Thiorhodovibrio winogradskyi: one gene and its partner. The protein of the gene in region 1 interacts with the protein of each later gene in a pairwise test. Links are inferred from orthologs where the notes say so. Each region holds a gene or a part of one and is shown on either strand. Other genes may lie near its edges. The genes, in order: Thiowin_RS03330 and recJ.

What was found.
Region 2: the proteins of Thiowin_RS03330 (region 1) and recJ interact in binary tests that used the Escherichia coli proteins (3 or more experiments, as listed by UniProt). The link is inferred for Thiorhodovibrio winogradskyi from one-to-one orthologs.

Annotation. Positions count from the first base shown.
Region 1 is NZ_CP121472.1:711,038-722,997, forward strand. Bases 5,093-8,341 are described here. They hold Thiowin_RS03330 (type IA DNA topoisomerase), read right to left. Parts: upstream 7,957-8,341; coding sequence 5,293-7,956; downstream 5,093-5,292. Other genes in these bases: Thiowin_RS03325 (hypothetical protein), read right to left, coding at 5,093-5,205; Thiowin_RS03335 (HD domain-containing phosphohydrolase), read right to left, coding at 8,005-8,341. Outside these bases: Thiowin_RS03295 (competence/damage-inducible protein A), read right to left, coding at 518-1,285; Thiowin_RS03300 (LysE family translocator), read right to left, coding at 1,331-1,951; Thiowin_RS03305 (OsmC family protein), read right to left, coding at 2,075-2,506; Thiowin_RS03310 (VanZ family protein), read left to right, coding at 2,527-2,979; Thiowin_RS03315 (MBL fold metallo-hydrolase), read right to left, coding at 2,964-3,704; Thiowin_RS03320 (HAD hydrolase-like protein), read left to right, coding at 3,830-4,528; more of Thiowin_RS03325, read right to left, coding at 4,645-5,092; more of Thiowin_RS03335, read right to left, coding at 8,342-9,408; Thiowin_RS03340 (hypothetical protein), read left to right, coding at 9,690-10,001; Thiowin_RS03345 (efflux RND transporter periplasmic adaptor subunit), read left to right, coding at 10,095-11,255; Thiowin_RS03350 (efflux RND transporter permease subunit), read left to right, coding at 11,248-11,960.
Region 2 is NZ_CP121472.1:3,095,053-3,106,639, reverse strand. Bases 7,854-10,729 are described here. They hold recJ (single-stranded-DNA-specific exonuclease RecJ), read left to right. Parts: upstream 7,854-8,350; coding sequence 8,351-10,108; downstream 10,109-10,729. Other genes in these bases: yjgA (ribosome biogenesis factor YjgA), read left to right, coding at 10,101-10,643; Thiowin_RS14065 (alpha/beta fold hydrolase), read right to left, coding at 7,854-8,220. In the rest of the region: menD (2-succinyl-5-enolpyruvyl-6-hydroxy-3-cyclohexene-1-carboxylic-acid synthase), read right to left, coding at 1-749; Thiowin_RS14095 (isochorismate synthase), read right to left, coding at 767-2,251; Thiowin_RS14090 (alpha/beta fold hydrolase), read right to left, coding at 2,466-3,404; Thiowin_RS14085 (glutaminyl-peptide cyclotransferase), read left to right, coding at 3,636-4,430; Thiowin_RS14080 (superoxide dismutase), read right to left, coding at 4,596-5,177; Thiowin_RS14075 (3-deoxy-7-phosphoheptulonate synthase), read right to left, coding at 5,420-6,472; Thiowin_RS14070 (lipocalin family protein), read left to right, coding at 6,613-7,326; more of Thiowin_RS14065, read right to left, coding at 7,321-7,853; Thiowin_RS14050 (hypothetical protein), read right to left, coding at 10,976-11,050; Thiowin_RS14045 (DUF2283 domain-containing protein), read right to left, coding at 11,232-11,459; Thiowin_RS14040 (hypothetical protein), read right to left, coding at 11,443-11,587. UniProt on the Escherichia coli protein: Single-stranded-DNA-specific exonuclease.

The DNA of each region.
Region 1 (11,960 bases):
ATAAACCTGCGCTATTCGCCAAACTCTGTGCATTCGAGCGGGTTAACAGTTGCGCAACCGGCCCGGCTTTTAATGTTTTTCGGCTGGAAAATCCCAAGACCTCCGAATAATGATCGAAAGGCGTGAAAACTGGGATGATTGCTCTTGACCTTTAACGCTTCTCTCAGTGGTTGCATCTGTTGTGGATTGGACGTCGGACACCTGAATTGGCTGCGCAGTCGTCGCGATCAGCGATAAGCCCCTGTGGAGAACCCAGAAGACCTGTTGGCTCGCCCGCGTTTGCGTGTTTCACTGGAGCACTTCGAGATGGTTGAGCCGCAATCAGGCGGCGAGCCCCATGCCGCTGTCGCGCTTGGCTTCCAACTCCTGTCCTCAAGGAACCGCCTGGTCTTGAAAACCGGCGAGATCCAGGAGCGCCAAACACTGCCCCCCGATCCGTCTCTGGAACAGGTTGTGCTGGCATTCAACCGCGCAAGCGCGCGGTGTCGCGCTTTGTTGCCGAGGTGTCAGATTTGCGCTAGGGCTCGCGATAACGCATCTTTGCCGCCCCGAGCCGCGCCTTGAGTGCGTTCATGGCGGAATCCAGCGCACCGCGACCGCGAAAGCCCAAGCGGATATGCGCGTCCTCACCCATGTGCGGCAGGCTAAAGAGCTTGAACGCGGGGAATTCCGCCCCAAGCGCCTGCATGATGGGGATGAGCTGACTCTCTGGCACCCCAAGTACCTCAATCGCTTGTTCCGCGAGCGGCGCCGACAGCTCTCCAGTGGACCCATACAGAGTGTCGAGCACCCAGTCCGCCATTGGCCAGGCCATGGACGGGAAGCCGGGCAGGAAGCAATGTCGATGGATCTGAAAACCCGGCACCTGGGTGACCGGATTGGGGATCAGAGTGCTGCCATCGGGGAGCTCGGCCATCAGAATTCGGTGCGGATAGGCCTCGGCGCCAAAACGCTCCTCAATGATGGCGCGCGCCTCGGGATGCTGCACCAGGGGGGTACCAGCCGCGGCGGCGGCGCAGGCGCGGGTATGGTCATCCGGGGTCGCGCCGATGCCGCCGCAGCAAAAGACCGGCTCGCCAGAGGCAAAGGACAGCCGCAAGTGGCGCTCAATGGTCGGCGGATCATCGGGCAGCATCCAATACCAGGCCAGCTGATGCCCGCGCGCCAGCAGCCGCTCGCGCAGCGCCGGAAAATGGCCATCGCTGCGGGTGCCATTCAGCACCTCATCGCCGATGACAATCAGTCCGAAGTCAAGTGGTCCACTGATCTTGCAGGTTTCCAACATCTTAAGACATTTCTGTGTAGGGACGAATGGATTCGCCTAATGGATTCACCACCCGAGCAATCGCAGACCGTCCCGCGCCAGACCAAGCGCCAGGGCGCAAAGCGCGAGCCCAAGCACAACAAGGACTGTGCGGTAGGCACGCTGGTTCAGGTATCCGCGCGTGCGGCCCATCAGCATTGCAATCAGCACCTTGGTGCCAACCAGCAATCCATAAAAGCTCAGCAGAAAAGCCGCTGGCGCTAGTGCGCCAGTTTCGCCGGCGCGAGTCAGAATCGGCCCGCCAACACCCAGCCAAAACAAATAAGGGTGGGGGCTAAACACATTGGCCAGCAGGCCCTTGCGCAGCGAATGGGGCGCGACTGGCACTGCCTTGGGGTTGGGCAACTGAGCCGGCGCGCGCAGTGTCTGCAAACCAAAGCCGAACACCAGCAGGCTACCCACCAGCGACAGGGCACCGAGCACGGCATCGGAATCCGCCCACTGACGCAGCAGCAACCAGCTCGCCAGCACCAGCGGCAGATCGGTGATCAAGGGCGCAAGCGCGACCCGCACCCCGGCAGCCGTGCCATGGCGCAGCGCCTCGGCCAGCACCAGCGTCAACAAAGGCCCAGGCGCGACACCGGCGGCAAGTCCAAGCACCAGGCCAAGGATGAAGAACTCAGTCATTGTTCGTCAGGGTGCGTGGTGTCAGGCGGGGCAAGAGCGGATCGCAGTGGCGAAACGCCAGCTGAAGCGAGCCTGGTCAGTATAAAGCAGCCGCTTTTCCGAACGCCCAACAGGCTCAAGGTCTTAATCAGCGGCTGCCTTAACCGTCGGTTCCATGTCCACTGGGCAGTTGAGCGAGCGTGCAATCAAACAGAGCTTGTGAGATTTTTCCAGTATCCTCTGTCCCTGCTCCTCTTTGCCGGCGGCAACTGTCAGTTCGGGGCGAATCAGAATGCGCTTGAAACGGTAGCCGATCTTGCCCTCCTGGATCAGCTCGCCCTCGGCGGTTGAGCGGTAGTCTTTGATCTCGAGTTGTGACATGCCGGCGATGACCAGCACATAGTTTGCGAGGCAGGTCTCGGCCGCGACCACCAGCAGGTGCTCGGGGCTGAAGCGATCATGGCTGTGCGGGGAGCCAACTGGCAAGGTCGCATGCTCGTCAATGGCGATATCGCCACCTTCGCCATCTCCTGTCCAGCTGTAAGCGGTGTGATAATGCATGGGAATTTGGCTCATCTTGGGAATCTCCTTGGGTAATGAATGACACTATGAATTGCCTTGGTGCCTCATCAGCGCATGGCCAGCCGATCCGGCTCAAGTTTTGGCGCGGCATCGCCTGGTTGCTGGTGATTCTGGTGGTGGTGCTATCGGTGCTGCCGACCAGTGTGCCACCGGGATTTGATGGTGGCGACAAGCTTCAGCATCTGCTGGCTTATGCGGTTCTGGGGTTTTTCTTCGCCGTCCTCTATCCGCGCCACCAGCGCCTGGCTCTGCTGGGGCTGATTCTGCTCGGAGCCCTGTTGGAATGGGTGCAGGGTCTGCTGCCGGTGCGTGTTGCCAGTCTGCCCGATTGGCTGGCCGATGCCTTGGGTGTTTTGCTTGGCATCTGGCTGGCGCAATCCCGGGCGCGGGCTCTGTTTGCCTGGCTCGAACAGAAGATCCTGATGCTTGCCATGGTATTGGGCCGCCGCGCTCACAGGCGCAATTGAGCCCCGGCGCCGCCGGCATGGGCATTTTCGCCAAAGGCATGATGGAAAGCAGCGATGCCGGCTTCGCCCGTGCAATGGGTGGCCATCACATCGGTGATGCCGAGATCCCGCAACCGCTGGATCTCGGCAGCAATGGCCGACGCGTCGGAGTACATCAGATGAAAACCACCGATGGCCCAGCGCGCCGGCGCGGGCAGCCAGTCGTTCGCCCTGGCGACCAGGGCGCTCATGCCTGGGTGGGCGCAACCGCTGATGACCGCAGCACCGCTTGGTGTCTCGAGCACCAGCGCATGCTCGGGTGGGTCGCTTGCGAGCATGCCGGTGGAATGCACGCCCTTGGCGATCTGGAGCGGTTCGTCATCGGCAATAAGGCAGTGGATCCCAAGGTCGATCAAATCGCCAAGCAGATGTTTGGAGAAGCCGCTGTGCAGCACGCACTTGATGCGGGGGTTAAGTTCGAGTATCGAATCCAGCCCGCCAATATGATCCCAATGTGCATGCGACAGAAACAGCCAGTCGATGTCGGTCGGCGCCACGCCAAGCGCGTGCATGTTGGCCAGCAGCACGCGTCCGTTGCTGCCAGTGTCAAACAGCAAGCGGTGGCTCGGCCCCTCGGACCCGAAGGCGAGGCCAAACTCAATAAGGGCAGAGAAACCCCAGAGGGGACGCGTGCCAGGCGCGCCCGGGATGTTGTCGTAAAGGATCTGGAGTTGCACAGGTGTCATCGCGGTTGGCTTCTTGGACGTCGAGGAGACTTGCGGGTTGGATGGGTGGCATTCCAGCATGCCGGGCGACCTCCGGTCGATGAAATCTGTCACCGCGCGGGCCAGGCTGCCGGCGTGCGGGCGCCATGACCAGCTCAAGCCAGCATGATGCCACGCCGACCGGCTCACCTCGGTGCGGAGGGGTGGACGGAAGCTTTGGGCTGGTGGCGTTCGATTTCGACGGTACCCTGGCCGACAGTTACGGCTGGCTGGTGGGTGCTCTGAATCGGTTGGCTCCGCGCCATGGCTTTCGCGCCCCAAGTCCCGCTGAGGAGCCCAAGCTGCGCCAACTTAGCGCGGCGGCCATTTTGCGCCGGCTTGGGATTGCGTGGTGGAAGCGCCCGCGGGTGGCCCGCGCCTTGCGCCAGTTGATGGCGCGGGAGATCGACCAAATCCGGCTCTTTCCCGGCATTCCCAGCCTGGTGCAAAGCCTACGCGCCCACGGCCTGAGACTGGCCATCGTCAGCTCCAACGCGCCGGAGAATATCGCCTCCGTTCTGGGGGAGTGTCACTTCGGGCTCTTTGAGCGGGTGGAAGCCGGTCTGAGCCTCGGCGGCAAGGCGACAAGCCTGCGCGCCCTGCGGCGGCGTTATCGGCTCGCACCCGGGCAACTGCTCTACATCGGCGATGAGGTGCGGGACTTGGAGGCCGCGCGCGCGGCCAAGGCGGCAAGTGGTGCCGTCGCCTGGGGCTACAACCACCCGGATGCCCTGCGCGCCTTGCAGCCGGATTTTCTGTTTGAGTGTCCCGAGGACATTGCCCGGGTACTGACCCCGCATGGCTGAGAGGGCTCGGCTGCGATTCAGGCGCGAGCCCGGACGCGCGTGAGGCCAATATCGAGCGCCCGGGTCAAGCAATGGGATTAAGAACTGGGATCAGAAACGGGGATCAGGCGCTGGCATTAGGCACGACCGGAGAAGGAACTGAAGGCAGAGGGATCTCCGCCACGCGACTGGCTCCCGTAGGAATCCATCAGTCGTGTGACATTTTGGCGCACTTGTTCGTTGACATTCATGTCCCGCGCGCCTTCGCTCATGATGTTCTCCGCACCGGGATTGGCCTGGCCGGTCTCCAGCGGCCCCGTGGCGCGCGTCAAGGCTTGCAGTGTCGGCGTGAGATTATTCCCGGCGCTCATGTCCGAGCGTCCAGGGCCTGTCGTGCTGGCGGGATTGGTGGTCTCGGTGCCGGGTGGATTTTGTCCAGGCACTGATTCCAGCATGCTCGAGCGCGCCCCGGGTTGTTCGCCCGGGCGGAAGGCACCCTCTTGCTGCCCGATTTGCAATTGGCTCTGCGAGCGATCTTGCAACCTATCCTGCAGCTGGGTTTGCTCCGGCATGGGCGCGCCGTTCTCGAGCGGCGATGAACCCTGTTGTTGGCTCAGTGCCGCCGACGACATGTTGCCAATGCTCTGTTGCGGGTAGTTCAGCGGTTGAAAGCTGGAAATGCTGCTGATTGCGCTCATGGTTGTCTCCGTGCCGGTTGCACCGGCGAATCTGGCTCCCAGGTCACCTTAAGAATGATTGGGCTTGTTCTCTTCAATACTAGCCGATCAATGGTTTCCAGTGGAGGATTTTTTGCTCGCGACAGGGATCATCCGGATGCCGTCCTCGGCGTCCAGTCGCAGGCAGGCCCTGCTCGGCACGCCATCGGGATCCATCAGACCATCGATAGGGGCGCTTTCTCCGCGCGCGATCAGGTCGCGGATGTGTTGCTCATCGAGCTGCACTCCAAACTGCTCGCGCCAGATGACGAAGTCGCAGCCCTCCCGATAGCGGTTGCAACCATAGCCACGGCGCCCTTTGATGATTTGCCCCTGTCGACACTTTGGACAAGCTCCGAGGCCAGAAGTTTGGTTGGGGGATGAGGCTAGGGGAAGCGATTGGGACTGGGCTTCCGGCTGCTCGGTCGCGGCTGACGACGGGACAGGTCGCGGACTCGTCTCGGGTGCTGTGCTGGTTTGAGGCGAGGGCGTATCGAAGTCGAGCTTGACCCGGCCCTTGGCGTCAAGCCGCAAGCGGGCGCTGAACGCCTTGCCGGCTTTGGAGCGGAAATCACCTAGGGGCGCGGTCTGGCCGGTCTCGATCAGGGCTTGGAGTTCGGTCGGGGTGACCTGGTGCCCGGCGATAGTTTTCCAGACGGTAAAGCCGCAGCCGTCCCGGTAGCGGTCGCAGCCGAAGGCGCGGGAGTTCTCGGTGATCTGGCCCTGCTGGCAGATGGGGCAAGTGCCGAGATCGGCTGTAGACCGGGGCGCGCGCTTGCCCCGGCCTTTCCCGCGCGTGCTCTTGCCGCCCTTGGTACTCCCTTTGTTGCCCGGCGCGAGCGCGCGCGCGGCGACGATCTGCTCGGCGCTCATGGCGGCACCCTCGGCCACCCGGGGGATGAGCGCGCGGATAAAATCACAGATGTCGCGATAGAAGGCCTCGGCATCGCTCTCGCCGCGCTCGATGGCCTTCAGGCGCTGCTCCCACTCAGCGGTCAGCTCGGGGCTGCGCAGGGGCTCGGCGACCAGCGCGATCAGCACCCGGCCCTTTTCGGTGGCTCGCAGGGTTTTGCGCTGGCGTTCCACATAACCGGTGCGAATCAGCTTCTCGATGATCTCGGCGCGGGTGGCCGGGGTGCCGAGTCCGCTGTCCTTCATCGCCGCCGCCAGCGCATCGTCCTCGATCTCGCGCCCGGCGTTTTTCATCGCGTTCAGCAGGCTGGCGTCATCGAATGGGCGCGGCGCCTGGGTTTCTTTCTCGACCACCTCAAGCCCATCGACAGTGACAGTCTGGCCTTGCTCCAGCGCGGCCAGGGCGGCGGTCTGGGGCGGCTCGGTGTCGGGCTCGCTGGCGGTGCGCTTGGTTTTCAGCTCGGCGGCTTTCCAGCCCGGATCCAGCACCCGCGCCGCCTGGGCGAGAAAGCAGGCGCCGCCGATGTCGAGCCGGACATGGATGTCGAGCACCCGCTGATCGGGCAGAAAAACGGCGACAAAGCGCGCGCAGACCAGATCATAGATGTGTTTGAGCGGCTCGGGCAGGCTGGTTGGCGCCCGGGTCTGGGTGGGCAGGATGGCGTGGTGATCGGTCAGCCGCGTTTTGTCGACATAGGCTTTACTGAGCTTGTGCCCGGCGGCCAGGCGCTCGGCGGCGACGGGCGCGAGCGGGTGGCCGAGGGCGCCGAGAATACCCGGCAACTGGGGCAGCATGTCCTCGCTGATGTGGCGGCTCTCGGTGCGCGGATAGCTGATCAGCTTGTATTGCTCATAGAGTTGCTGGGCGAGTTCAAGCGTCTTGGCGGCGGTGAAGCCGAAATGCCGGTTGGCGTCGCGTTGCAGATTGGTCAAATCATAGAGCGGCGGCGGGCGTTGACGGCGTTCCTTGCGCTGGATGTCGGCGACAGTGCCGCTGTGGTGCGGGGCGAGCTGCTCGCGGTGCTTTTCGGCCTTGGCCTTATCATCGATGCGCGTCTCGCTATCCTCTGGCCAGTGCGGCGCCAGGCGGGCGTCAAAGCCCTCGCGCAGGTGCGCGACCAGTTCATAAAAGTAGGCTTTCTGGAAGGCGGCGATGGCGGCATCGCGCGCCACGATCATCGCCAGCGTCGGCGTCTGTACCCGTCCGATGGTGCAGAGCACGCGGTTGCGCACCGTATAGGCGCGGGTCAGATTCATGCCGATCAGCCAATCGGCCTGGGCACGGGCGCGCGCGGCGGCGGCGAGTGGATCGAAGGCGCTGCCGGGTTTGAGCGCCTGGAAGCCGGCGCGAATGGCCTCGTCGGTCAGGCTCGAGATCCATAGCCGCTCCACCGGCTTGGTGCAGCGCGCATGCTGGTAGATGAGCCGGAAAATGGCCTCGCCCTCGCGCCCGGCATCCGTGGCGCAGACCAGGCGCTCGGTTTCCGGGGCATTCAACAGCGCCTTGACGATCTTGAACTGCGCCGAGGTCTTTTTGTCGGTGCGCAACCGCCAGCGCGCCGGGATCATTGGCAGTTGGGCGAGCGACCAGCGTCCGGCCCAATTGACTGTTCCACCCGAGGTGGCCTGATCATCCCCCGCCGCGCGCTCTTGCGTTCCGTAGTCATCCGGCTCGGCGAAGTGTACCAGATGCCCCAGCGCCCAGGTGACGCGATAGCCGCCGCCTTCGAGATAACCCTCGTGGCGCGCACGCGCGCCCAGGACACGCGCGATGTCACGGGCGACACTGGGCTTTTCGGCCAAAACCAGGGTGGTCACCATGGGGCCCTTGGTCTGAGTGGCTTGCGCCTTGTGCGCTTTGCGCGCGACTCAGTTGGCTGGTTCCAGGTCCTCAAGGCGCAGGCCCTGGCGCTGAAACAGCTGGATGCAGATGGCCGCGGCGTCCGGGTCGTAGCAGCTGCCCGCGCCGCGGGCGATCTCTTTAAGGGCGGCGTCAAGCCCGAGGGCTTCGCGATAGGGACGGCGGGAGCTCATGGCATCCACCACGTCAGCGACGGACAGGATGCGTGCCTGCAGCAGAATGTCCTCGCCCTGGAGTCCGCGCGGGTAGCCGCTGCCGTCGATTCGCTCGTGGTGCTGATGGATCATTTCCGCCAGCGGCCAGGGAAAGTCGATGCCGCCGATGATGTCGCGCCCGACCGCGCAGTGGGTTTTAATCAGCATGAACTCAGCATCGTTGAGTTTGCCCGGCCGGTTGAGGATTTCCGCCGGGATATAGAGCTTGCCGATATCGTGAATGGTGCCGCCCATGTAGACGCCATCGACGATATCCTGATCCAGTCCCATCGCCAGTGCCATCTCGCGCCCCAGGGTGGCGACGCGGCGCTGATGACCGGCGGTGTAGGGATCACGCGTCTCGACCGTGCGCGAGATGGCCTCGATGGTTTGCACCAGGGCGGTGCGGATGCGCTCTGCGCTGGCGCGCTTTTCCTGTTCGGCCAGGTGGCGGTCGGTCAGGTCACGCAGCGTGAGCACATGGGCGCGCTGGTTCTCCCAGGTGGTTTCCATTGCATGCAGTTCCACCGGCACCAGTTCGCCCGTGGATCGATGTACGTCGATTTCGCCGCAGCTGCTTTGGGAAGTGAGCCCGAGCGGGAAGTTCTCGAGTTCGCGTTCGTCGCGCGCAAGCAGACGTTGCGCTGCGGGATTGGCGAAGCGCACGCGGCCGCTGTCGTCGGTGATCAGGATGGCATCTGGGTTGCGATGAATAATTTCATCGAGTTGGCGCTCGCGGCGCTTGGTCTCGCTGATGTCGACAAAGATGCTCACATGGCCTTGCGCGCGACCGGCTCCGGGTCCGGCTCCGGCTCCGGCGCGCCGGGGCAGGGTGCTGACGCGTACCGGAAGAGCCTGACCGTCTCGATGCCGAGCGACCACCTCACCCTGCCAACTCTCGGTCGTGTCACACTGTGGCAAACTGCCAAGGTAATCGAATCCAGGCAGCCCGGAGCCGTCCTTGCCATTGGGTAGATCCAGCAGTGCCAGGCTGTCTAGGCTGTCGCCAAGGAGGTCGGCTGCCGGGTGGCCAAAGAGTTGCTCAAAAGCGGCGTTGACATACTCAATCACGCCAAGGTGGTCGGTGATGCAGACCGCCTCGGGCAAGCGGCTGACAATGGACTCCCAGGTGCGCAGCTGCTCAACCAGCGTCTGGCGGGAGAAGCCTGGCTCGGAGCGGGCAGGCTTTAAGCGGGATGCGGCAATGACTGAAGGCATTGGATGATGGATGAATCGCTGGGGAAGATGCTGGACGGCTGCCAGTGTAACAGGCGGCCATCAATTGAGAGCATAGTTCATGAACCACCCTGGGCGCTGATTTTTCGCGTTAAAAGTGAATTCAAGGAGTAGGTTCACGCGCTGGATGCGCTTGGGGTCAGACTCTCGTTATGATGTCTGTGTCCGCCCAGCTCTGACCGCCTCGGAAACCGGCCGCGCCCTCGGTTTCTCGGGACTGATCCCTATCACATTCCCCTAATTATAAGAGAGACCCTCCGCCCATGAACTCTTCGCGCCTGCCACCACACACATCCAATTCGTCATCACCGACATCACCGGCTGCCTCGCCCCTGGAGCGCGTCGAGGCGCTGTATCTCGAGTTGGTCGCGCATTATGGCGACGGCGACCAGCGCGAGTTGCGCGCGGCGGCCAAACTGCTGCTGGTGGCCCTGGCGCGGTTTCGCACCCATGGCGGACCGGACTGGGCGCGACTGCTCGATGAGTATGTGGTCTTGGCCAAGACCGATCCGGCGCGTTTCGAGCGCCTGCTCTCGAGCAATCGCAGCGAGCCGCACGATGGCATCTGGGCCTGACGTATAGTGCCGCGGGGCAGCGGATAACGCCTTGAATGAGACTGGATATCGCCATATATTAGAAAAATCTAATGTTCCAACAGGCAGGCTATCATGCACATTGTCAAGACTCTTTTTCACCGGGGCCTGACTTATGGAGTCGGCGCGCTGGCGCTGACCGCTCTGGCGGGTGTCGTGCTCGCCAGTGATGAGGAAGGCCGCGCCCATGCGCAAGGCATCGAACTCGATACCGCCCCCGTGACCTACCGTCAGGTCGAGCGGGAATACCGTCTCGATGGCGTGGTGGAGGCGGTCAACCGGACCACCGTCTCGGCCCAGACCCAGGGGCTGGTGGAGGACATTCTCTACGACGTGGACGATTTCGTTGAGCGTGGCGCGATCATCGCGCGGCTGCGCGACACCGAGCACCGCACCCGGGTCGCCCAGGCGGCGGCGGAGATGAAAGCCGCCGTCGCTCAGCTGGAGCAGGCACGCGAGGAGCATCGGCGTGTCGAGGGGCTGTTCAAGAAAAAAACCGCGTCCGACTCAGAGATGGACAAGGCCGCCGCCGAGCTGAAAAGTGCCGAGGCCAGGCTCGAGGCCAGCCAAGCAGCGCTGGAACAGGCGCAGGAACAGCTCGACTACACCCTGATCCGCGCGCCTTATTCAGGCATTGTCACCGAGCGCTTCGTCGAGGTCGGCGAGATGGCCAGCCCCGGCAAGGCGGTGATGAGCGGGGTGTCGCTCGAGAAGCTGCGAGTGAGCGTGGATGTGCCCCAGAGCGTGATTCCGGCGGTGCGCGCGCAGGGCGCGGTGCGGGTGTTCGCGCACGACGGCGAGCCGGTGGAGACCGGTACCATCACGGTATTTCCCTTCGCCGAGACCGGCTCCAACAGCTTCGAGGTGCGGGTGGCGCTGGCTGGCGACAATCCTGGGCTCTTCCCTGGCATGTTCGTGAAAACGGTCTTTGTCACCGGCGAGGCGCGCGAACTGACCATTCCCGCCGAGGCGGTGGTGTACCGCTCGGAGGTCACCGGCGCCTATGTGGTGGCCGAGGACGGGCGCATCGGCTTCCGGCTGATTCGCGTCGGACGCCGGCTCAATGGCTCGCTGCGGGTGCTTTCTGGCCTGAGCGAGGGGGAGCGGGTGGCGCTTGATCCCATCGCCGCCGGCGTGGCCTTGAAGGAACAGGCCGCCGTGCGCGCCGAAACCCGCGCTGGGCCCCGTGCTGGGATTGCAGATCGGAACCAAGGCGGAGATCGGGATCATGGCTGAGTCCACCCCTCTGGGTTTCTCGGGGCGCATTGCCGCCCGCTTTCAGAATACCGAAATCACCCCACTGCTGGCACTGGTGGGCCTGCTGCTAGGGCTGTTCGCCATCTTGGTGACCCCGCGCGAGGAAGAGCCGCAGATCAACGTGACCTTCGCGGATGTGTTTATCCCCTTTCCTGGCGCCTCGGCCACCGAGGTGGAACATCTGGTGGCGGGACCGGCCGAGCAGGTGCTCTCGGAGATTAAGGGCATCAAGCACGTCTATTCGGTCTCGCGCCCCGGCATGGCGGTGGTGACGGTGCAGTTCAAAGTGGGCGAGGACCGCACCCAGGCCATCGTGCGTCTGTTCAGCAAGGTGTTCGCCAACGAGGACTGGCTGCCAGCGAATCTTGGTGTCGGCCAGCCTATCGTTAAGCCCAAGGGCATCGATGACGTGCCCATCGTGACCGCGACCCTGTGGTCGCGCAATCCAGACATTGGCGCTTTTGAACTCGGCCAGGTCGCGCATGCGATTGAACAGGAACTCAAGCGCGTGCCCGGCACCCGCGATATTTACACCCTGGGGGCGCCCGATCAAATCGTCCATGTGTTGCTCGACCCACAGGCGCTGGCCGGCTTTGGCATTGACTTAAGCGACCTGCGCCGCGCGCTTCAGGCCAATAACTTAATCCGCGACGATATCGAGATCACCGCCGATAACCGCGAGAT
Region 2 (11,587 bases), 2.4 Mb from region 1 along the record:
AGAAGTGCCCGTGCATCCTTGGCGTCACCCGCGCTGGCGGGTCCGCAAAGAATGAGCCCGCGACCCGATGGTGGCTCTATGCTGGCCTGGTTGCGGTCTTGGTTGCTCAAGCCGGGCGGGTGCTTTGTCGCCTTTGGAGTGCCGAGCAAGAAGGGCCATTGCAAAGCCTGCGCTTGTGGTTCCCCAGGCAGGCAGTCACCGGCGGGAATCAGGGGTTCCTTGAAGGGCAGATTGATATGCAGGGGGCCGGCCCGCCTGCCCCGGTTGCGCAGAAGCATGTGCAAGCCCAGGGCGCGCACGGCCTTCAGGCTGTTGGCATCGGCATGCGGCAAGCCGATGTCATGAAACTCGCGCACAAAGGCGCCGAACAGCCGTGTCTGATCGATGGTCTGACTGGCGCCGGTATTGCGCGACAGCGGCGGGCGGTCGGCGGAGAGCAAGACCAGCGCAAGACCCCAGTGGGCGGCCTCGATCACCGCGGGATACCAGTGCGCCGGCGCGCTGCCAGAAGTGGCCAGCAAACCGATAGGCGCGCCGCTGGCACGGGCGAGGCCAAGGGCAAAGAATGCCGCGCTGCGCTCGTCGAGAATGGGTGTCAGGCTGAGCTCGGGGCGTTGCTGCGCGGCCAGCACCACCGGGGTGGAGCGCGAGCCAGGGGAGAGGACCAGTTGCCGCAGTCCGCCCTGGATCAATCCATCAAGGAGCGCCAGCGACCAGCGCAAGTTCAGGCAGCCGATGTCTTCATCCATCGGGGCTGATACTAGGTTCACGCGAACCTAAGCGCCGTGAGCATGGCGGCCAGTTTGGTTTCGGTCTCCTCCCATTCCGCCCCTGGGTCGGAGCCGGCGACGATGCCAGCGCCGGCAAAAAGCTCGGCTTGTTTGCCGCGGATGCGCGCACAGCGTAACAACACCCAAAGTTCACCGCTGTTGTCGGGTTCGATAAAACCAGCCGCACCGGTGTACCAGCCGCGAGAGAAAGGCTCCTGTGCCCGCAGCCACTGGTGCGCTGCCAGTCGGGGCTGGCCATTGGTGGCCGGCGTGGGGTGGAGTTGTTCGGCCAGGTTGAACAGACCGGTGCCCGGGTTGATTTCAGCCGTGATGGGACTCCACAGATGCTGTGCATTGCGCAGTCGCATGAGTCGCGGTTGCCTGGGGATCTTGATGGAGCGACAGCTGGAAGCCAATGCCTGGGCAACGGCCTCGACCACAAAGCCGTGCTCACGCAGATTCTTCTCCGAGCGCAGCAATTCCTCGCCCAGGGCCAGGTTGCGGTCCTCGCAATCAGAGTGGCTGGTGGTGCCGGCGATGGCATCGACCGCGACGCGTCCGTCGCGCAGATGAAGCAGGCGCTCGGGGGTGGCGGCGACAAAGCTTTGGTCGCCGCGGCGCAGATTGATGATCTGGCAGGACGGAAACACGGCGGCCAGCACGTCGAGCAGGCGCGCGATATCGAAAGACCGGCTGCCCTTCACGCCCAGTCGGCGCGAGAGGACAACTTTTTGCAAGTTCTCGGCATGAATGCACTCGAGTGCTTGCTCGACCAGGCGCGCCCACTGGCTTTGCTCTGGCTCGGTGAATTCGGCCGCCACGCGGGTGACCAGTGCCGGCCGGCGCGGTGGGGCAAAGAGCCCCGGGATCAGGTCTTCAAGCAGCCGATGCCAGCGCGCATGTACGCTAGCGCGCCCTTGCTGCTGTTGGGCGCTGAAAATGAGCGCGGCTTGCTCCTCGGTCTGCCGCAGGGCGATATCCGGAACCCAGAGCAAGGCGTTGGGGAGATGCTCTTCCGGGGTGAGCGCTGGCTCGGGAGCGGCGGCAAAGCCAAGTAGCGCAAAGGCCCGCAGACCTGTGCCGTCAGGATCCCCTTGTTCCCAGCACGCCGGCCACTCACGCGTGACTCTGGCGAGAGTGCTCAGGCGATCCGATCCCTGCGCTTCCCATTGCGCCGCCAAACCATAACCCGCGCGCAGACCATCGCCTTGCGGATGCAGCAGTTGAAACTGCGTTCCGGGCAGCTGAGCGATGGCATTGGGCCGCCGTGGTAGCTCGAGAATCAGCGAGGTGAGCGCATGGGGTCCTGCCTGGGTGCGCCCGAGCGGCAGGCGAGCGATATCCCGCGCCAACCGATCCTGGAGCTGTTTCATCACAGCTTTGGCGGCGGGTGTCCAGTCCTGGCGCGGCTCTTGGGACGCCGACGCCAGGTGGCAGGGTCCGGGGCGCGCGTTATCGATGTCGAGCTGAAAAGATTCCACGCAAAAAACCGTCGGCTGGGAAGATGAATAGAGCCAATGGCAGACTATGCCTGCGATGCGAAAGGGGTGGCGCCAAGCGCGCCCAAGCAGCAAGGGCGCGAGCGCCGGTTCCAATCGCAAGGTGCCAGGCCAGCGGCGATTCTAATGGCTTTCTGGTCGATCAAGAAAGCACCGGCGCCGGGTCTTGCCGAGGCGTCGCTCTTGGCGCGGTGCATCAGGCGTGCGCCTGCCAGAAGGCATCAATGGCGGCGATGGTCTTTACCGGTTGCTCCCATTGGGGCATGCCTAGGGTTGGTTCGACCCTGGTCGCCTGCCAGTTGCCGTGTTTTTCGATCAGGGCGGGTAGTAGGTCGAAATTCACGTTGGCATCGCGATCATGAATCACCAGCACTGGCAGCTCGAGCTTGGCGTAGAGCTGCTCGACGGGGTTCGGAGTGAAGAGTTGGCCAGATAAAAAATAAAAAGGTGCATGGCGGGCGCCGGGCTGATGCGCGGTGGCGTAGGCGTAGTCGATCAGCTCCTCGGGCGGGGAGGTGACAAAGCTGAGTTTCATGAAGTAACGCACGCTCGGGCGGGTGGTCACCAGCGCGTAGAGCGCCGGACCAAATCCAGGCAGATTAAACAGCCGATGCAAACGCCGACCCGCCTCGGCGCTTGGCAGGCGCCGTGGCGAGAAGCCGGTGGGCGAGAGTAGCACCAGACGGCGAAAGGCCGCGGGTGCCTGCAAGGCGGCGCGGGCGGCGAATTCAGAACTCAAGGAGTAACAGATGACGTCGGCGGGTGCGCGGACAACCTCGGTCAGAAAGGCGCGAATCACGTCCGCGTAGAGTTCAGGGGAGTAGACGCGTTTGCCGCGATCAGAAAAGCCAAATCCGGGTAGCTCGAGCGCATAGACGCGCCGGTTGGCGCGGTAATGATCGAACAGCGGTTTCATTTCGAAGGCACTGGGCGCGGCGTTGATGCTGTGCAGCAACAGGACAGGCTCGGCATTGGCCGGACCATCGACGTAGTAATTGAGTTCTGGCAGACCTTGGCTGGCGAAGCGCGCGCGCGGGGCATCGAGCGCCTTGGGTAAGTCTTTTGCCGCGCGGCTGGCCTTCTTGGGAGCTGTGTTGGGCAGGCCGACGGGCTCTTGACCGGATACAACTGGCATGAGGTTCTCCATGGATGAGGGGGCGGTTGAAGACGCGAGTATAGCCTGAATGGGCGCCGGGTCGCTTTTTGCCAGCCATGCGTGTTGGCAGCCGGCATCTGATCGCCTAAGCTTGCGCCAATAAGCCGCCGACCAAGCGCTGTATCGGGCCAAGCGCGGCCGGCGCGGCCGGGTGGTTTGGTCACAGACAAACTCGTCCTGGCTGCGGCGAGCCACCGCGAGACACTGGATATGCTGCCTCTCTTCTCGCTCTGTTGCGCCTTGTTACCCTGGCTTGTAAGCCAGGTCGGTCCTGTTATTGCCGAAACGGCGCCGGTTCTGGCGCCGAGAATCCTGGGTGATTTTCCCCATGACCAAGGCCTTTTTACCCAGGGGCTCTTTCTGTACCGGGGGCGACTCTATGAGAGCACGGGTCTGCGCGGCCAATCGCGGCTGCTGATCACCGAACTTGCCAGCGGGGAAAAGCTCGCCGTGCGCTGGCTAGCGCCGCGTTTATTTGCCGAGGGAGCCGATCTGTGTGGGGATGAGGTGGTGCAACTCACCTGGACCAGTGGCTTGGCTCTGCGTTATGACCCTGTCACCCTAGGCAAGATCGGCGACTTTCGGTATCAAGGTCAGGGCTGGGGCATTGCCTGCCATGGACAGCGCATGGTAACCAGCGATGGGAGCGCACGCTTGACCTTCCGTGATCCAAATACCTTCGAGCCACTCCGGACAGTGACCGCCGTTGACCAGGGGCAAGATGTCCGTCACCTTAACGAGCTTGAATGGGTGGATGACGTCTTGTTGGCAAATGTTTGGAAAAGCCACCGCATTGCTGTGATCGACCCAGATACGGGTGTGGTGCGGCAGTGGCTGGACCTGACCGAGGCCGTTCAGCGCAGTGGTCAGACCGGAGAAGAGTTCGTGCTCAATGGGATTGCCTGGGATGCGGATCAGAGACGGCTCTATGTGACGGGCAAGGGTTGGAGTCACCTGTATTGGATTGACTGGCCGGGACGGCAGGCTAGACTCGGTAGCGACTGAGGCGATTGACTGTCCGCGCCCATGCTGAAGCCCCATGCTGAAGCCAGAGCGCGGAGAAGGAGCCGAGGACAATCCTGGAGTGCTCTGCCTTGCCTTCTCCGCTTACTCTGGTCTGGCGAGAAATTCGCCGATGACCAGTTTTGCCAACGTCAGAAAGGACGCGCGTTAGCCCGTGAAATTCTGACTGACAAAATCCCAGTCAATCTTGTCCCAAATTGCCTCGAGATATTTGGGCCGCGCGTTGCGATAGTCGATGTAGTAGGCATGCTCCCACACGTCAACGGTCAGCAGGGCGGTCTTGCCCTCGGTCATGGGGGTGGCGGCATTGGAGGTGTTCATGATCTCCACACTGCCATCGGCATTCTTGACCAGCCAGGTCCAGCCGGAGCCGAAGTTACCGGCCGCGGAGGCCGAGAAATCTTTCTTGAAGTCTTCGAAACCGCCAAACTTGGCATTGATGGCATCGGCCAGGGCGCCGCTGGGCGTGCCACCACCCGTTGGGCTGAGGCAGTTCCAATAGAAGCTGTGGTTCCACACCTGGGCGGCGTTGTTGAAGATGCCGCCCGAGGCCTTCTTGATAATGTCTTCGAGCGAAAGGCTCTCGAATTCCGTGCCCTTGATCAGGTTGTTGAGGTTGGTGACATAGGTCTGATGATGCTTGCCATAGTGAAAGTCGATGGTCTCGGCCGAAATGACGGGCTCGAGGGCGTTCTTCGCGTAAGGCAGGGCGGGGAGTTCGTGTGCCATGATGGACCTCCAAAGTCGTTGTCGTGCAGGGATGGATAAGCTGAGCTAAAAGGACAGGTTGACCTAAAAGGTATGCATCGACTGGGGGAACTCAAGGGGCAGAGGCATCAGGCGGCAGCCTTTGGTGCCCGGGCCGCGCCTGATTCTAATGCTTCTTGGCGGCATGGCCAGCGCGATGGCGGATCTGGTTGCTGCCCGTCGCAATGGCACGGTGCGCCTGAATCCGCACCGGAACCAGCGTTCTAGGCCCGCCGTTGCTCCACCGCATTGGCCAGTTCATGCAGCATTGGCAGGGTCTGGTCCCATGACACGCAACCGTCGGTGATACTTTGGCCGTAGACCAGATCCCGTGCGGCGGTCAGATCCTGGCGGCCACCGACCAGGTGACTCTCGATCATGGCGCCCATGATGTGCGCATTGCCGCGGGCGATCTGACGCGCCACATCGTTGCAGACCTGGACTTGGTTCTCGGGCTTTTTACGGCTGTTGGCGTGGCTAAAGTCGATCATGATCTTGGGCGCGATGCCGGATTCGATAATGGCATCGGCGGCGATTTTCACGCTTTCAGTGTCGTAGTTTGGGCGGCCGCCGCCGCGCAGGATAATGTGGGTGTCCTCGTTGCCAGCGGTGCTAAAGATGGCCGAGTGCCCCTGTTTGGTCACGGACATGAACACATGCGGACGGGCCGCGGCGTGAATGGCGTCGATGGCGACTTTCACGCTGCCGTCGGTGGCATTCTTGAAGCCGACCGGACAGGAGAGACCCGAGGCCAGCTCGCGGTGGCCCTGGCTCTCCGTGGTGCGCGCGCCGATGGCGCCCCAGCTCACCAGATCGGCAACGTACTGGGGGCTGATCAGATCGAGAAATTCGGTCCCGCCGGGTATCCCCAGGCGGTTGAGGTCGATGAGCAGCTTGCGCGCCAACCCCAGGCCCTTGTTGATGGCGAAGCTGTTGTCCAGGTCCGGGTCGTTGATCAGGCCTTTCCAGCCGACCGTGGTGCGGGGTTTTTCGAAATACACCCGCATCACCACCAGCAGATGCTCCGCCAGCTCCTGGCGCGCGGCCAGCAGCCGCTCGCCATATTCCAGCGCGGCATTGGGATCGTGCACGGAGCAAGGGCCCGCGACCACCAGCAGGCGGTCGTCCTCGCCGTGCAAAATGCGTTGAATCTCGGCGCGGGTGCGACAAACGCTCTCCGCCACCTCCTCGGTAATGGGAAACTGCCGATGCAGTTCCTCGGGCGCGATCACCTCGGTAATGTCGCGGATGCGCAGATCGTCGGTTGCGTAACTCATGGTTCGGCCATCGGTGGCGGCAAAAATCCGCTAGTATAGCGAAGATTGGCCTGATACTTGGCTCGATACCCGGCCCGCCACCCGGATGATCGCCCGCGTTTTCAGCGGCGTTTTTTTAAGAACCGTTTGCAGAGAGGGATATGAAGTCTTCCGGACACTCCGATGGGGGTAAAACCCAGGTTCGACGCCGGGCGGGTCGCGGTGCCCTCGCGCGCGAGCGCGATATTTATGCCGCTCCGCCCCATCGGCGCGATGCCGATGGGGCGGATGTCATTGTCAGCACCGAACTGCGCAAGCCCAAGGTGTATCTCACCGCGCCCTCGACCGTGGATCGGGTCGACCTGCCGCGCTTCATGGGGCGCTGGTATGAGATGGCGCGGCTGCCTTATTTTACCGAGCGCCGCTGTGTCGATAACGTGGTCGCCGATTACCGTCTTGGCGAAGACGGCATGGTGCATGTCAGCAACCGCTGCCGCTACCGCGATGGGCGCATTAGCGAGGCCAAGGGGGTGGCGCGGGTGTTGGACTATGGTCGCAACGCGCGGTTGCAAATCAGCTTCCGCATGCTCTATGGGGTTTATGTGTTCTGGGATGATTATTGGATCATCGGCCTGGGCGCCGACTATGACTATGCGCTCATCGGTCAGCCCACCAAGACTCGCGCTTGGGTCTTGGCGCGCGATCCGCTGGCGAAGGATGCCCTGGTGGATCGCTGGTTGAGCGAATTTGGCGACAAGGGTTTTCCGGCGGCGAGTTTTTTGCGCACGCGCCAGGATGCGGCGGGGTTGGAGGCAACCGGCGACGGCGATGCTCGCGCCCCGGGGCTTGGTGAGCCCCCATCCTCTAGATCATGAGTCAGCCAATTGGCGGATGCCGGCAACGGCACTTTGGATGATGTCCTGCTGAAGTCTGCTTGGCTCGGCCTGCTCCTTGGTCTGCCGGGACGGTTGTTGGCAGACCAGGCGGCATAGCCAATCGCTGGGTGCTTCAAAATCGCAGTGGCTGGCTTGAGGAATCCGCGTCAGGCTGATGGCGGAGGCGCTCTGGTAAATGGGGGAGGTATTGTTGTTGGCATTGCAGTTGCTGGGCGCGCCCGTCAGTGCGATCAGCGGCACCCCGAGACTTTTGGCGGCTTGGCGCCCGAGACCCTGGCTGTCGACCAGATCGAGCGTAAGCAGTCCGCTCGCCTTTGGGTCGGAGCTCGCGGCCAGCAGGGCCGCCAGTCCGCCGGCGGAAAAGCCTGCGTAAATCACGCGCTCGGTGCCGAGTTCTCGCGCCAGTGCGATCATGTCCCGACCATGGGCGACATGGCCGCCAGAGATGGGCGAGTCGTGGCGCGAGTTCAGGGTGGCAACGGGAAAACCCGCCTCTGCCAGTGCCATGGCCAGCCCTTGCATGTGGCGCTGGTCGCGCAGAAAGCCATGAGCCAGAATGACCCAGGGTTTGTGGCCGACTCGTCTGGACTGATGTGGCGCGTGTGTGCTTTTGGGTTTGAAGGTTCGGTATTCGAGCGGGGGCCCGACGGCCAGTTCGAGTTGCTGCGCGCTGACTTGGATCTTTTCGGATTGAGGAGGCTCGGACAAAGGCGCCTCGGACAGCGAAGCGGCGGCGGTCGCTGCGTCTTTGGGGTGGCTCCAGGTTGTACCGAGCCAGGCACAGCTGGCGGTTGCCAGTATCGCGAGGGTTAGCAGGGAGCCAATGATCCATTTCATGCCCCAGTAAATGCGCCCGGCACCGCGTTCGTGCAAGACCCGTTGCCTTTCCTGCTATCTGTCTGTCCGCCTTCCCGCCCTGTCGTTCCGCCGGCCGCCTCCCCAGCCGTCTCACCGGCCGTGTCGCTTGCCCCGTCGATGATCCGAGTCATGATACCCTGTGGTCATGCCAAACCCGAGTCCCCGTCGTCCTTCCCCGCCATCGGCCACAGGTCTGCCGGTGCGCATCCGCCGCCGCATGGATGGCGCTGGAGTGCCGCGAGAATTGCCCAGTCTGCTGCGCTCGCTTTACCGCAACCGCGGCGCCTGTCGTGATCAGGGGCAGGCGCTCGCGGACCTGCATCCGGTCGATGGGCTGCTGGGGATGGAGGCGGCAGCCGAGCTGCTGGCGCAAGCGGTGACCGATCAGCGTCGCATATTGGTGGTCGGCGACTATGACGCCGACGGCGCGACCGGGTCCGCCGTTGCCCTGCTTGGGCTGCGCGCGCTGGGCGCCGGGGCGGTCGATCATCTCACCCCCAGCCGTTTTGCCGACGGCTATGGGCTCAGTCCCGCCGTGGTCGATGCCGCCGCCGCGCGCGCGCCCGAGTTGATCATCACGGTGGACAATGGTATCGCCAGCCTGGCCGGCGTGGAGCGCGCCAATGCGCTCGGCATTCCGGTGCTGATCACCGATCATCACCTGCCGGGAGAGCGATTGCCAGCTGCGGCGGCCATTGTCAATCCCAATCAAGTGGGCTGTGATTTTCCGAGCAAGGCGCTGGCCGGGGTAGGAGTCATCTTCTACCTGCTGGCCGCGACCCGCACCCGCCTGCGCGCGCGCGGCTGGTTCGACCAGCGTCGTCCGGAACCCAACCTGGCTGAATTGCTCGACCTGGTCGCGCTCGGCACCGTGGCTGATGTGGTCCTGCTGGACCACAATAATCGCATTCTGGTCGAGCAGGGTCTCAAGCGCATTCGCCATGGCCGCTGCCGGCCCGGCTTGCGCGCCCTGCTTGAAATCGGCGGGCGGCGCATTGAGCAGGTCACGGCGCGCGATCTCGGCTTCGTGGCCGGCCCGCGCCTGAATGCCGCCGGGCGACTGGAGGACATGTCCGTTGGCGTGGAATGTTTGGTCACCGCCGATCCGGTGCGCGCCATGCGGCTTGCGCGCGAGCTGGATGCGCTCAACCGCCAGCGGCGCGAGCTGGAAGCCGAGATGCGCCAGGATGCGGAAACCCTGGTCGAACGCCTGAGTCTGGAAGGGGACGCGCTGCCGCCAGGGCTGTGCCTCTTTGGTGAGGACTGGCACCAGGGCGTTATTGGTATCGTCGCCTCGCGTCTGAAAGACCACTATCATCGGCCGGTGATCGTCTTCGCCCGCGCCGACGATGGCCAGTTGCGCGGCTCGGCGCGCTCGGTCGAAGGACTGCATCTGCGCGATCTGCTCGCCGCCATCGACCACCGTCATCCCGGCCTGATGGAGCGCTTCGGTGGTCATGCCATGGCCGCTGGCGTGACCATGGCGGCGGAGCATCTGGAAACCTTCCGCGCGGCCTTTTTTTCCGCCGTGGCCGACGAGCTTGGCGTCGCGCCGCAAGAGCGGGAAATTCTTTCCGACGGCGAGTTGGCCAGTGCGCTATTGTCGCTCGAGACCGCCGAGGCCCTGCGCGTCGCCGCGCCTTGGGGCAAGGGGTTTCCCGAGCCGGTGTTCGATGGGGAGTTTGCTATCTCGGAGGTGCGGGTGCTCAAGGACCAGCATTTGAAACTGCGCGCCCAGACCGCCGATGGCATCGCCATTGATGCCATTGGCTTTAATCTTGCCGTCTGCAAGCGCGGGCTGGGCAAACGCGCGCATCTGGCCTATCGTCTGGACGTGAACGATTATCGCGGGTTGAGGCATCCGCAACTCATGCTTGAGCATGCGCAGAAAGTCAGTGAGTAACGAGTATTTCGACTTGGATGCAATCCACGGCGATGCTGCGGCATCCGATGACAGTGAAGATGGTCCAAGCAAAAGCGCCGTCAAGCGCGAGCATCACGGGCTGCAGGAGTTGGCGAAACAACTGCTGAGTCTGCCGCGCGCGGAACTCGAGCAATTGGCGCTGGACGCCAAGACCTGGGAAGCCATCAATGAAACCTCGCGCATCAAGGATAAGCGCGCCCTGGCGCGGCACTACAAGCGCATCGCTAACTGCCTGGCGCGTCTGGACCAGGAACCGCTCAAGGCGCTGCTGGCCAAACGCGAGCAGGTGGAGCGGGCCGAGAACGCCATGCACCATCAGCTTGAGCGTTGGCGCGAGCGTTTGATTGCCGAGGGCGACACGGCGCTGGGTGAGTTCGTGGTGGACTATCCGCAGGCTGAACGCCAGCCCCTGCGTGCCCTAATCCGCGTCGCGCAACGGGACGCGGAACGCGGCCGACCCGACGGGCCGCGCAAGCTGTTTCGATATCTGCGGGAACTGGTGCGATCCGCTTGAAGACTCTTCTGTTGCAACTAAAAGCGGAATGCTTTCGACTCTTGCCAAACGTCTTTGAGCTGCGTTAGGGTCACCAGCAGCGCATTCCCGTAATACCAACTCCGACACGAACAAGTCATAGTCACTCCGTTGATCCCACCATGCTGATGTTATTTGTTGGTGAGCAACACCGATAATGGTTTTGCTCGGCTGTGCAGGCAAATAACTAATGACAGAAGTTTCCAACATAAACTCTGCGCTTCAATTGTCTCTGCTCCGTTCTCTGTGCCTGCTTACGCCAGCCTTAGCCGCCGCGAGCTAAGCGAAGGGTCGGGCTGGACAGTTAAGCATACTCACTCCATTACGAGCTTTCGTGCTCTTGAGGGAAGGTTGCCCTCAATCATCTCCAAAGTTTCTATGTTGAAGATAGCGTTGTGCTCTCCATAAACGGCGTGAAAGTGTGGTGGCGGATGATCGCCAAAAAATAAAGCTTAATGATGATTCCGTAAAAACGTGTAATTTCAGATATATATTTCGACTCTTTACCAGCTCTAACGCCAAGCTCAGCCGAGCCGGTTGAGCGAAACCGGCTTCGGCTGGAGCAACTCGTTAGGCGATTTTCTTTGCTAATAAATCGTGATCTAATTCAAGCGTGTAAGACAAGATAGTGTTCATGTTGATTTTTTTCGATGCTTCTAATATTTCGATACCTGCAAGTTTACCCCCAGCAGTTGTATCAATATTTACTCCTTCTGCAATTTCAATAACTCCATCTGGCTCATCATCACCAAGCTTTAAATATAGCGCATCAACTAATTCATCATAGTGAACGTTCATCTGTTTTGCCTTTCTTCAGCGGATAATTTGTAATCACAGTGATCTTGACGCCTTCGACAGTCACAACTGTTTTTATTGGATATCTGAACCCAGTGACATTTTTGATAATTTCATGTTCACCGTCAGAT